3 regions of the Vibrio sp. Vb1574 genome follow, and region 1 is predicted to be linked to each of the others. Evidence: predicted binding sites of a transcription regulator. Region 1 holds the regulator's gene; each other region holds the start of a gene.
The links. The regulator MetJ, encoded in region 1, represses methionine synthesis genes. The targets are predictions, from matches to a motif close to TTAGACNTNTANANGTCTAA.

Region 1 (4,274 bases):
CTCCAAATCGTGACAGTACTGACTTCAGCAAGCGCGCCTATGACCGTTGCAGAATAGTCAGAGCCATTACGACCAAGTAGAATGGTTTCTCCTGCCTCGTTCTGAGCCATAAAGCCAGTAATTACCACACGTTTATGGTTATGCTGCGCGAGGATCTCTTTAATTAAAGGGTATGAACGAGCGCGATCAACCTCTGGTTGAGTTCCCGCTTCTGCACGTAAAAACGCTCGTGCATCTTGTGCAACCGCAGGGATAGAACGTTGAGATAATAACGCGGCCAATAGGCGAGCAGACCATACTTCTCCGTGTCCCAGTACCGCAGCTTTTTGCGCATTAGTGAGTGGTGCAGTCAGCTCCGAGAGAGTACTGAACTCATCATGTAATAAAGCTAACAGCTCTTCTTTTGCTTCACTCTCCAACAAGCTTTCTATTAGCTCAGTTTGGAACTGTCTCAAGCTTTGAAGCGCTTCATGCGCAATTCGGCCATCTTTATTTAACCCTTCCAAAAACTCAATCAAGCGATTAGTGGTTTTTCCTGCAGCAGAGACGACCACAAGATCATTTTCTGTCGAATACTCTTTGAGAATACCCACAACGCGTAAGTAGCATTCTGGGTTTGCTAAGCTACTGCCACCAAACTTATGCAGCTGACGTTGTACAGTCATTGTTATCGTCTCCTATTACTGGGTAGCTTTAGCGAACGCTTGTTCTAAATCTGTGATGAGGTCTTGTGCATCTTCCAAACCGACAGACAAACGCAATAGTTGATGAGAGACCCCAGCCTCCGCCAGTGCCTCCTCACCCATTGCACGGTGAGTCATGGATGCCGGGTGGCAAATCAAACTTTCTACACCACCTAATGATTCAGCTAATGAAAACAGTTGGAGCTCTTTCACAAACACCTTTAGCTGCTCAAACGAACCAGCAAACTCAAAACTCAACATAGAGCCAAAGCCCGTTTGCTGCTTTTTAGCAATGTCGTGACCTGGATGTTCCGGCAGGCTTGGATGATAGATAGTTTTAACTAACGCTTGTTTCTGTAGGTAAGCCAGTACCTGCTGTGAGCTCTCTTCATGTACTTTCATACGAGCACCAAGCGTACGAATACCTCGCAGTGTCATGTAACTATCGAAAGGTGTGCCCGTTGCACCAATACAATTGCCCCACCATGCAAGCTCTTCTGCATGCGCTTCTGTGTTGGTGATGATTACCCCACCAATTACGTCCGAATGACCGTTGATGTACTTTGTTGTGGAGTGGATAACAAAATCCGCACCTAGCTCTAAAGGTTTTTGGTACACGGGTGTCAAAAAGGTATTGTCCACCGCAACTAACGCGCCGACTTGTTTCGCTTTTTCACAAGTAGCTGCAATATCCACTACGCGAACCAGAGGGTTTGACGGAGTTTCTAGCAAAATGAGTTTTGGTTTTTGTGCCAATGCAGCATCTAAAGCCTGTTCGTCTGATTGATCGACAAACTGAACCTTAAAATCGCCTTTGTTAGCTCGGGTATTAAAAAGACGATAGGTACCACCATAACAATCGTGAGGAGCAATAATGAGATCATCTGGGCCGAGAAAAGCGGAAACCCATAAATTTAATGCCGACGTACCGCAGTTAGTAACAACCGCTCCTTTTCCAGACTCAAGTTCAGATAGCGCACTTTCCAACAGTCCGCGGTTTGGATTACCAGATCGTGTGTAATCATACTTGGGCACTTCACCAAAAGCAGGAAAACCATAGTTAGTGGAAAGATAAATAGGTGGAACGACAGCATGATATTGGCTGTCTGATTCAATACCAGTGCGTACTGCAATGGTCGCAGGTTTGCGAGTGCTCATGGGTGTATCCTTTCACGGGTAATGACTTCTAAATAGGAATGCGCTATATCTAATGAGTAACATAAAGTGATCAACACGCTTCCTTTGCTGTTATGTTCACTTTACTCGTCAAAAAATGAGACGTCAACACTTCTAGACGTCTATATGTCTTTGCTTATGGCGGTAAATGCAGCTAAAATCAGAACCTAAATTATTTTTAACCGATTACATAAATGAAGGTGTGCAATGGCTGACTGGAATGGCGAATACATTAGCCCATATGCAGAGCACGGCAAAAAAAGCGAACAAGTAAAAAAAATTACCGTCTCTATCCCGCTAAAAGTTTTAAAGGTGCTAACTGATGAGCGTACTCGCCGTCAGATCAATAACTTACGCCATGCAACCAATAGCGAACTGCTATGCGAGGCATTTTTGCACGCGTACACAGGTCAGCCACTTCCGACAGATGAAGACCTTCGTAAAGACCGTCCTGATGATATTCCAACAGAAGTAAAAGCGCTGATGACGGAAATGGGCATCGAATTTGAGTCATTCGACGAAGAATAAAAAAGCCTGATAAGAGGTTTCAGGTAATAACTCTTGCCTCGAGCCAAATGAATGACATAAAAAATGGGACGCAATAGCGTCCCATTTTTTATGTATCACATCTGAAAGATATATTACTCTGCCATGTAGTTTTCAGGCATCTCGATACGAGCTACACCTGAATTAACCGCCGCCTGAGCAACCGCTTTTGCAACACGTGGTAGCAAACGTGAATCCATTGGTTTTGGAATAATATAGTCCGCACCAAACTCTAGCTTATCAACACCTGCAGCCTTCAATACGGCTTCAGGTACAGGCTCTTTTGCTAGCTCACGAATCGCCTCAACGGCTGCAAGTTTCATTTCATCATTGATTTCACTTGCACGCACATCAAGAGCACCGCGGAAAATGAATGGGAAACACAATACGTTGTTAACTTGGTTAGGATAATCACTACGGCCAGTACCCATGATCAAGTCATCACGAACTGCGTGAGCAAGTTCCGGCTTGATTTCAGGATCCGGGTTAGAACATGCGAATACGATTGGCTTATCTGCCATCAACTTCAACGCTTCCGCTGGCAATAGGTTTGGACCAGATACACCTAGGAACAGATCTGCACCTTCAATCACGTCTTCTAGTGTGCGCTTATCTGTATTGTTCGCAAATAGCTGCTTATATTCATTAAGATCATCACGACGAGTGTGAATCACACCTTTGCGATCTAGCATGTAGATTTTTTCGCGCATTGCGCCGCATTTGATCAGAAGCTCCATACACGCTACAGCGGCAGCGCCAGCGCCAAGACAAACAATTGTTGAATCTTCAAGTTTCTTACCTTGAAGTTCGATTGCATTCAGCATACCCGCTGCCGTTACAATAGCAGTACCATGTTGATCATCGTGGAATACTGGTACATCACAACGTTCAATCAGACGCTTTTCAATCTCAAAACAGTCTGGTGCTTTAATATCTTCAAGGTTGATACCGCCAAAAGTGTCTGCAATGCTCGCAACAGTATCAACAAATTCATCGATCGTGCGGTGCTTAACTTCAATATCAATAGAGTCAAGACCTGCAAAACGCTTAAACAGTAACGCTTTACCTTCCATCACTGGCTTAGATGCAAGTGGACCTAGGTTACCTAGACCTAGAATAGCGGTACCGTTAGAAATAACAGCAACCATGTTCCCTTTTGCAGTGTACTTGTACACGTTATCCGGGTTTTGTGCGATTTCACGCACTGGCTCTGCAACACCAGGGCTGTAAGCAAGGGCAAGGTCACCCGCCGTTTCCGCAGGCTTTGTCAGTTCGACAGCAATCTTTCCTGGAGTTGGATAAGCATGGTAATCCAATGCTTTTTGGCGATGTTCTTCTTCTGGAGTGGCTGCTTGGTGGTTGTCTTCAGACATGGACGTTTCTCTTTTTTATTTTTAGGTAAGGGGGCATAAATTCTATCGGATAGAAATCAAACTTCATAGGCAAGATTGCGAGCAATATCCTTAAAAAGCCGATAATAAAAGAGATTAGACCAGATAACGGGGTTAAGCACCCGATTTTCGAGTCAGGTGCTCTTTCTTCTTACTATTATTGGAGTATGCAAACTCAGAAAGTATCGTTACTCTTCGTCCACGTATTGCGCTTGGAGATAATTCTCAATACCAGACATTTCAATCAAGCCAAGTTGCGTCTCTAGCCAATCAACATGTTCTTCTTCATCTTCAAGAATATCTTGGAAGAGATCTCGAGACACATAATCTCGAATGTCTTCAGCGTAGGCAATCGCATCTTTTAAATCTGGAATAGCCGCCATTTCAAGCTTTAAGTCACACTCGAGCATTTCCTTGGTATCTTCACCAATCATCAACTTACCTAAATCTTGTAGGTTCGGTAAGCCTTCAAGGAACA
Region 2 (4,274 bases), on a different contig from region 1:
CGACCAAGTGTGTGCCTTGCCACTGTACGAGCAAAACAATGCCTATCGCAGCCGCCATAAAACAGATGCCATAGAAAGCACTAATAAGTGGCATTCGCACGAAATCATGCAGACCTAATGCTAGCCAATGAAAAGGTGCAGAAAGATTGACCGTATTGCACGGTATGGTTCTGGCGTATTCGTTGTCTGGCACTTCCTTTCGCTTGTTGTGGAAGTCCGATGGATTAACAGTTCGAGGCATAACTCCTCCTTGATTTATTCCCACATTATCCGCTTATACCAACTGACAGCGGTTTTTGTTCAGTCAAACTTGAAGCGACTTTTTCAAGTTTACATCTGAGCATTGGCTTAGTTTGGTATCGGCCATAAAGATGCCTGACTCATGTCTTTACTTAAGTGTTGCTTCCACAGTCGCCAGCATCCGACGTCTCTATTTAAATTGGAGTTAACAATATTTTAACTATTGGCGGAGATGGGATAATTTACAAATAATTGCTTAAAATTTATTCGGTATAAAAATGAGGGAGAAACAGGACTGCTTTGTGGGGCAGGGCGGTATGAGTCGAAATGACTAGATAAAAGTTGCTGAAAATAAAAAGCCCCCACCATAGGCGAGGGCTTGATTGATTCTTGCTTGGCTTGATTATTTGATGCCAGCGAAATCGCGTAGAAGTGCAGCTTTGTCTGTTGCTTCCCACGGGAATTCTTCACGACCGAAGTGACCGTAAGCCGCTGTCTTCTTGTAGATAGGTTGAAGAAGGTTAAGCATTTCTTGTAGACCGTATGGACGTAGGTCGAAGAATTGACGAACCGCTTCAATGATGATGTCGTGAGATACTTTCTCAGTACCGAACGTTTCCACCATGATAGACGTTGGATCAGCAACACCGATTGCGTAAGAAAGTTGGATCTCACAACGGTCAGCCATGCCTGCCGCTACGATGTTTTTCGCTACGTAGCGTGCTGCGTATGCTGCACTACGGTCAACTTTTGATGGATCTTTACCAGAAAACGCACCGCCACCGTGACGAGCTGCGCCGCCGTAGGTATCTACGATGATCTTACGACCAGTTAGACCACAGTCACCCATAGGACCACCGATTACGAAGCGACCGGTTGGATTAATGAAGAAGTTTGTTTCTTTGTTGATCCACTCAGAAGGTAGCACTGGCTTAATGATCTCTTCCATTACCGCTTCACGCAGGTCTGAAGTTGAGATTGAATCACAGTGTTGAGTTGAAAGAACAACCGCGTCGATACCAACGATGTTACCTTGATCGTATTGGAATGTTACCTGAGATTTTGCATCAGGACGCAACCAAGGTAGTGTGCCGTTTTTACGAACTTCTGCTTGCTTTTGAACAAGACGGTGAGAGTAAGTAATTGGCGCTGGCATTAGTACTTCAGTTTCGTTACAAGCGTAACCAAACATGATGCCTTGGTCGCCTGCACCTTGTTCTTTAGGGTCAGCTTTATCAACACCTTGGTTGATATCTGGCGACTGTTTACCGATTGTGTTTAGTACCGCACAAGAATCTGCGTCAAAGCCCATATCTGAATGTACGTAGCCGATTTCACGAACGGTTTCACGAGTTAACTCTTCGATGTCTACCCATGCTGAAGTCGTGATTTCACCACCCACCATTACCATACCGGTTTTAACGTAAGTCTCACATGCAACACGAGCCTTTGGATCTTGCTCTAGAATCGCGTCAAGAACCGCATCAGAAATCTGGTCTGCAATTTTATCTGGATGACCTTCTGATACTGACTCAGAAGTAAACAGGTGCTTAGCCATGTTAGCTCCACTATATCTGGTTTAAAACTGGGGAATGATAAACTCTCCAGCGCAAATTAATACTAATTTTTGTAGGTGTATCTACATCTAGACGTCTATTCTAAATTTGATTGCTCGAATTACAAGCTCTTTTTTGGTTTTTGTTATAACCAAACGTTTGCCTGATTTATTGATAATTTTAAGAACTTCGAACGATTTGGCGCGAAAGGTGCAATATTTGTGAGGTTTTGGACTGGAAAACGTTTGCACACCCAACAGGGCTTTGAGAGAATTATGACCTACTTTTCGTTTCGCTTAATGTACTCAGGAGCAGACATGTCGTCTCGTAAACATCTTGCCAATGCAATTCGTGCTCTAAGCATGGATGGTGTTCAACAAGCTAACTCAGGCCACCCAGGCGCACCAATGGGTATGGCTGATATCGCTGAAGTTCTTTGGCGCTCTCACCTAAACCATAACCCTTCAAACCCAGAGTGGGCCGACCGCGATCGCTTTGTGCTGTCAAACGGTCATGGGTCAATGCTTATTTACTCTCTACTGCACTTAAGCGGTTACGAGCTATCTATTGACGATCTGAAAAACTTCCGTCAATTGCACTCAAAAACCCCAGGTCACCCAGAGTACGGCTACGCGCCTGGTATCGAGACAACAACGGGTCCTCTAGGTCAAGGCATAACTAACGCTGTTGGTATGGCGATCGCAGAGAAAGCACTAGCGGCACAGTTCAACAAAGAAGGTCACGATATCGTTGACCACTTTACGTATGTGTTCATGGGTGACGGCTGTCTAATGGAAGGCATCTCGCATGAAGCATGCTCTCTTGCTGGGACGTTAGGTCTAGGCAAACTGATCGCGTTCTGGGATGACAACGGCATTTCTATCGACGGTCACGTTGAAGGCTGGTTCTCTGACGATACACCTAAGCGTTTTGAAGCGTACGGCTGGCATGTAATCCCAGCAGTCGATGGTCACGACTCAGACGCGATCAACGCAGCAATTGAAGCAGCAAAAGCGGACCCACGTCCTACGCTTATCTGTACCAAAACAATTATCGGTTTCGGTTCTCCTAACAAGTCTGGTTCGCACGACTGTCACGGTGCACCACTAGGTCACGATGAAATCCAAGCGGCTCGCGAATACCTAGGTTGGGAGTACGGCCCATTTGAGATCCCGGCAGATGTTTACGCTGAGTGGGATGCAAAAGAAGCGGGCGCCGCGAAAGAAGCAGCTTGGAATGAAAAATTCGAAGCATACGCTGCAGCTTACCCTGCTGAAGCGGCAGAGCTTAAACGTCGTCTAAACGGCGAACTTCCTGCACAGTGGGAAGAAAAAGCGAACCAAATCATTGCCGATCTTCAAGCAAACCCAGCGAACATTGCATCACGTAAAGCATCGCAAAATGCACTAGAAGCGTTTGGTCAAATGCTTCCTGAGTTTATGGGTGGTTCTGCTGACCTAGCGCCTTCTAACCTGACCATGTGGTCTGGTTCTAAGTCTCTAGAAACGGAGGACTTCTCTGGCAACTACATCCACTATGGTGTACGTGAATTCGGTATGACTGCTATCATCAACGGTATCGCATTGCACGGTGGTTTCGTTCCTTACGGCGCAACATTCCTAATGTTCATGGAATACGCTCGTAACGCAATGCGTATGGCTGCGCTGATGAAAATTCAGAACATCCAAGTTTACACGCATGATTCGATCGGTCTTGGCGAAGATGGCCCAACTCACCAACCTGTTGAGCAAATGGCGTCTCTACGTGTAACTCCAAACATGAGCACATGGCGCCCATGTGACCAAGTTGAGTCTGCAGTTGCATGGAAACTAGCGATTGAACGTAAAGATGCACCAACTGCACTTATCTTCTCTCGTCAAAACCTAGCGCAACAAGAGCGTACTGCTGAACAAGTCGCAGACATCGCGAAAGGTGCTTACATCCTGAAAGATAGCGAAGGTAAGCCTGAGCTAATCCTTATCGCAACAGGTTCTGAGGTTGAGCTTGCAGTGAAAGCCGCTGAGCAACTAACTTCAGAAGGCAAGAAAGTACGCGTTGTTTCAATGCCATCAACAGATGCATTCGATAAACAAGACGCTGCTTACCGTGAATCTGTACTGCCATCAGACGTAACGGCACGTATCGCTATTGAAGCGGGCATTGCGGATTTCTGGTACAAGTACGTAGGCTTCGACGGTCGCATCATCGGTATGACAACATTCGGTGAATCAGCACCTGCTGGTCAGCTATTCGAGATGTTTGGCTTCACGACTGAAAACGTAGTGAACACAGCTAAAGAATTGCTAGCGTAATTGCAGGACCGTCTAAACAGTCGAACGTAAACGACGATTGTTAAACGCTAAAGTTAGAAAGGCCATCATTATGATGGCCTTTTTATTTTTGTCAGGTTTTCCAACCTTGTGGAATGCTTTGGTGAATGCAGTCTAAAAGTACGGATAAGCGCAGTGGTGGTCGTCC
Region 3 (4,274 bases), on a different contig from region 1:
AGCTCCATATTTGAGCGAGATGTTTCAATGGTAATGACGTCCGCATCGAGTGCCGCAACCGAATCAATGATTTCATTGAACTCGCTGTAACACATATGAGTGTGAATCTGAGTTTCTGGTTTTGCACTTGCCGCAGAGACCTTAAACGCATTTACGGCCCATTCTAAGTACGCTTTGTGATCGCGTTTTTTGAGTGGTAAACCTTCTCGAATGGCTGGCTCATCAATTTGAATGATATTGATGCCTGCATCTTGCAGGTCAGACACCTCATCACGCAGTGCCAAAGCAAGTTGCTGCGCAATTTCTTGACGTGTGATGTCTTCACGTGGGAACGTCCAACATAAAATCGTTACTGGTCCAGTCAACATGCCTTTCATCTGTTTGCTGGTTAGCGACTGGGCGTACGTCGACCATTCAACCGTGATCGGTTTTTCACGTTCAATGTCAGCAACTACAATGGCAGGTTTCACACAGCGAGAGCCATAACTCTGTACCCAACCAAATTTGGTCGTTTGAAAACCCGCCAAGTTCTCAGCGAAGTATTCCACCATGTCGTTACGCTCTGCTTCACCATGAACAAGCACATCTAGGTCGAGCGCCTCTTGACGTTTTACTGCGTCAGCAATATGTCCTTTAAGTGCTTGGATATATTCAGACTCAGATAATTGACCTGTACGATAAGCGCTGCGCTGCACCCGGATTTCACCCGTTTGAGGAAAAGAGCCGATTGTCGTTGTTGGCAACAAAGGCAAGCCCAATACTTCAGCTTGATGCGCAGCACGCTCTGCATAAGGTGCGCTGCGCTCGGCAAGTGACGCGGTAATGTTGTTTAAACGCGCTTGTACTTGAGGTTTATTCACATGTGTTGCTGTCTTGCGCGCTTTGATTGGCTGGCTATAGGTATCACAAGCGAGAATCGCATTTTGGTCACCATCGAGCGCTCGGCCAAGCAAGGCGACTTCTGCCACTTTTTGTTTTGCAAAGGCAAACCAACTTTTTACTTCTTCGCTCAGTTCTGTTTCCAGTGCTAAATCAACAGGGCTATGTAGCAGAGAACATGAACTGGCAACCCAAAGTTTGTCGCCCAGTTTCTCTTTGACTGGCTGTAGACGCTCGAGTTGGGCACTTAAATCCGAACGCCACACGTTACGACCATTCACAACGCCAGCAGAAAGCACCCACCCCTCCGGTAACTTGGCAACCACATCGTCAAGCTGCTGAGGGACGGCAGATAAATCGATATGCAAACCATCCACCGGTAGCTCTACAATTTTGTCTAGCGTATCGCTTACGGAGTCAAAGTACGTCGTTAGCAGCACTTTTACATCGCTTCGAATCACTTGGTAGGCTAGCTTAAACGAATCAGCCCATTTGCTTTCTAGCTCCAGTGACAAAATTGGCTCATCAATCTGAACCCACTCAACACCTTGACTTGCTAGCTTTGCCAAAATAGCTTGGTAAGCAGTAAGTAAGCGTGGTAGCAGGGTTAAGCGGTCAAACCCTTCTTCGACCTCTTTGCCCAAGTAAAGGTAACTGACTGGGCCAAGCAAAACAGGCTTCACTTGGTGGCCAGCTTGAAGCGCTTCGTTGACTTCTTCAAACAGTTGCGGCCAGCTCACTTCAAACGTATCGTCCTTGCTGAATTCAGGGACGATGTAATGGTAGTTTGTGTTGAACCATTTGGTCATATCCGATGCCGCAGCGCCCGCACAGCTGCAACCCGCCTGAGATTGACCGCGACCCACTTTGAACAACGTATCCAGGTTAGGGAAACCATCAGCGTGACGCTTTGGCACATGACCCAATAGCAACGTGGTCGTCAGTACATGATCATACCAAGCGAAGTCGCCAGCAGTGGCAAAACTCAAACCTGAATCCGTTTGTGTTTGCCAGTTTTTGGCGCGTAGATCTGCCCCAACCTTTTTAAGCTCAGCTTGATCAATTTCTCCTCGCCAGTATTTCTCCTGAGCGAATTTTAATTCTCTTTTTTCACCAATGCGTGGATAACCTAGTATGTGAGTCGTTGTCGCCATGTCCCTATTCCTTTCTCAATTTTGTTCAATTTGTTTGGATCAGAGCATCTTTCGGTAAAGAATAAGATGTCTGGATGGCTAAACTATCGCTCTCATCTGATATTAGAACAACGTCCATTTATTCAACTTGTTTATTAAAAAAATTCATCATGAAGCGACATGATTCGCAAATAAAAACAACAAATAGACGTCTAGACGTTTACATATCCATTTTTTGTCGTTAAGTTATTTACACGATTGCTATTCTGTTCATAGCGAGCAACAAAGGATGAAAGGAATTCATGATAGAGCTAAAACATTTGCGGACACTCACTTCGCTTCGAGACACTGGCTCTCTAACGGCGACAGCGACCGCTTTGCATCTCACTCAGTCGGCACTGTCTCATCAGATCAAAGATTTGGAGGCGCGAATTGGAGGGCAACTGTTCCTGAGAAAGACTCGTCCGGTGAAGTTCACTTCAGAGGGAGAAATCCTATTGCGTCTTGCAGAAGATATCCTTCCGAAACTCGCAAGAGCAGAAAATGATTTAGCGAGCTTGAAAGAGGACGTCAATGGCCGATTACATATGGCCATTGAATGTCACTCTTGCTTCCAATGGCTAATGCCTGCACTTAGGGAGTACCAACTTGCTTGGCCTAGCGTAACATTGGACTTTTCCTCTGGTTTTGGCTTTGAACCACTCCCAGCTCTATTGGCAGGCGAACTCGATCTCGTTATTACTTCCGATATCCAACCTCGATCCGAAGTCCACTACGAGCCTCTATTCGACTTTGAAATGCGTTTAATTACCGCAACCAACCACCCATTGGCGGAAAAAGAAATTATTGAGCCGCAAGATCTCGCAGATCAAACCATGCTCTCTTATCCGGTTCAAAAACAAAGGCTAGACGTCGTAAAACACTTTCTTCAGCCAGCAGGAATAGAACCTGCGAAATGGAAGCAAGCCGACAACACTCTCATGTTAGTTCAGATGGTCTCTGCTGGATTAGGGGTGGCGGCACTACCCAATTGGGCGATTTCTGAATTTTCTCGCCAAGGTCTTATTACCAGTAAACCTTTCGGCCAAGGCTTATGGCGTCGCTTGTTTGCTGCAACGCGTCACTCAGAGAAAGAAAAGCGTTACTTACAAGCTTTTTTCGCAACCGCGAGGCTACAATGTAAAAGCCACCTTGACGGAATCAAGGTGGCTTAAAAGATTTGGGTTATGAAAGGCTTAGCGTTGATATGCTTTAAATTGGTTAGTCAATGGATCGTACTGATAACCGAGCATATCAAGCTTGCCGACTACAGACTCTACATCCATCTCATACACTGATACTAACTCGTCAAAACTGTCGCACTCTAAACGTAGCTTTTCGTTGACGATACCTAGCAAAATAGTGCTGTCCAGATTACCTACATTGCTTAAATCCATCGCGACTCTCCTCTTCGACAAGGTATATAAACAAGCGTAGTAGCAATTATGCGAATTTAAAGTGAGTGCGATCTAAAACGTGATCACCTTATACCCAAACACCAAGAAAGCACTTGGATATAAGCCGTCTAGCTTTGTCTTTAGAATAGAGGTTAAGCCGCGAGAGAGAATAAACCTTGCAGGCTCGTCATCGACACGAGTGCTAGCAACAAGGCTACGCTCAGTTGCACCTTTTCTGGTTTCTTATGCGTAAAAATATGCCAACACCACACAATAATTGAAGAAATTAGCATAGCTAAAGACAGCAAGATCGGCTTTGTTGCAGCGTTCAGTGCAGCTTCATTTAACTGGTAAGAAGCAAACAACGTTGCGATGACTAATAGCATTCCAGACACAATGCCCGTAACTGGTAAAATGCGGTGAAATGCCTGTAATCTGCTGCGAGATATCGTAAGCAGCAATTGAGAAAATGACGCCCCAAGGAAAAATATCATTAGCGCCATCGCTATCGATGCTGGCCAGCTTGATTGCTCAAATACTTGAATACTCACATACGCAAAGGCCAAACCATTCGCTAAATGCATCGCCCATAGTGGCCCTTTTTCACGCGTTTTCTTGGTTTGAACCTGAGAATAGAAGTAGAAAATAGCAAACACGATCATAAATGCTTCAATGCGAAGTGACGCAACAGCGAGCCACAATACAGCTACTGCTGGCAACATTTTATGAAGACGTCCTCGCTGACCAGGACAAATATCGCCCTTTATTAGAAGCAAAGTCAGTAGCGCTTGTGCGCCAAATAGCATCGGAGGGAAAGTAACCAGCA

Region 2: metK (methionine adenosyltransferase) is a predicted target of MetJ. The motif match lies at 1,878-1,897, and genes of this name have one in related genera.
Region 3: metE (5-methyltetrahydropteroyltriglutamate--homocysteine S-methyltransferase) is a predicted target of MetJ. The motif match lies at 2,217-2,236, and genes of this name have one in related genera.

Annotation. Positions count from the first base shown of each region.
Region 1 covers NZ_JAWOTC010000068.1:3,481-7,754, forward strand. Annotated here, with positions in the region: gene R7O12_RS23110 (bifunctional aspartate kinase/homoserine dehydrogenase II) at 1-665, opposite strand, end outside; gene R7O12_RS23115 (O-succinylhomoserine (thiol)-lyase) at 681-1,841, opposite strand; gene metJ (met regulon transcriptional regulator MetJ) at 2,067-2,387, shown strand; gene R7O12_RS23125 (malic enzyme-like NAD(P)-binding protein) at 2,501-3,778, opposite strand; gene bfr (bacterioferritin) at 3,985-4,274, opposite strand, start outside.
Region 2 covers NZ_JAWOTC010000001.1:368,039-372,312, reverse strand. Annotated here, with positions in the region: gene R7O12_RS01635 (DUF2189 domain-containing protein) at 1-241, opposite strand, end outside; gene metK (methionine adenosyltransferase) at 644-1,798, opposite strand; gene tkt (transketolase) at 2,114-4,108, shown strand; gene R7O12_RS01620 (LysR family transcriptional regulator) at 4,200-4,274, opposite strand, start outside.
Region 3 covers NZ_JAWOTC010000020.1:30,181-34,454, forward strand. Annotated here, with positions in the region: gene metE (5-methyltetrahydropteroyltriglutamate--homocysteine S-methyltransferase) at 1-2,033, opposite strand, end outside; gene metR (HTH-type transcriptional regulator MetR) at 2,315-3,226, shown strand; gene R7O12_RS13885 (DUF4250 domain-containing protein) at 3,248-3,448, opposite strand; gene R7O12_RS13890 (hypothetical protein) at 3,601-4,274, opposite strand, start outside.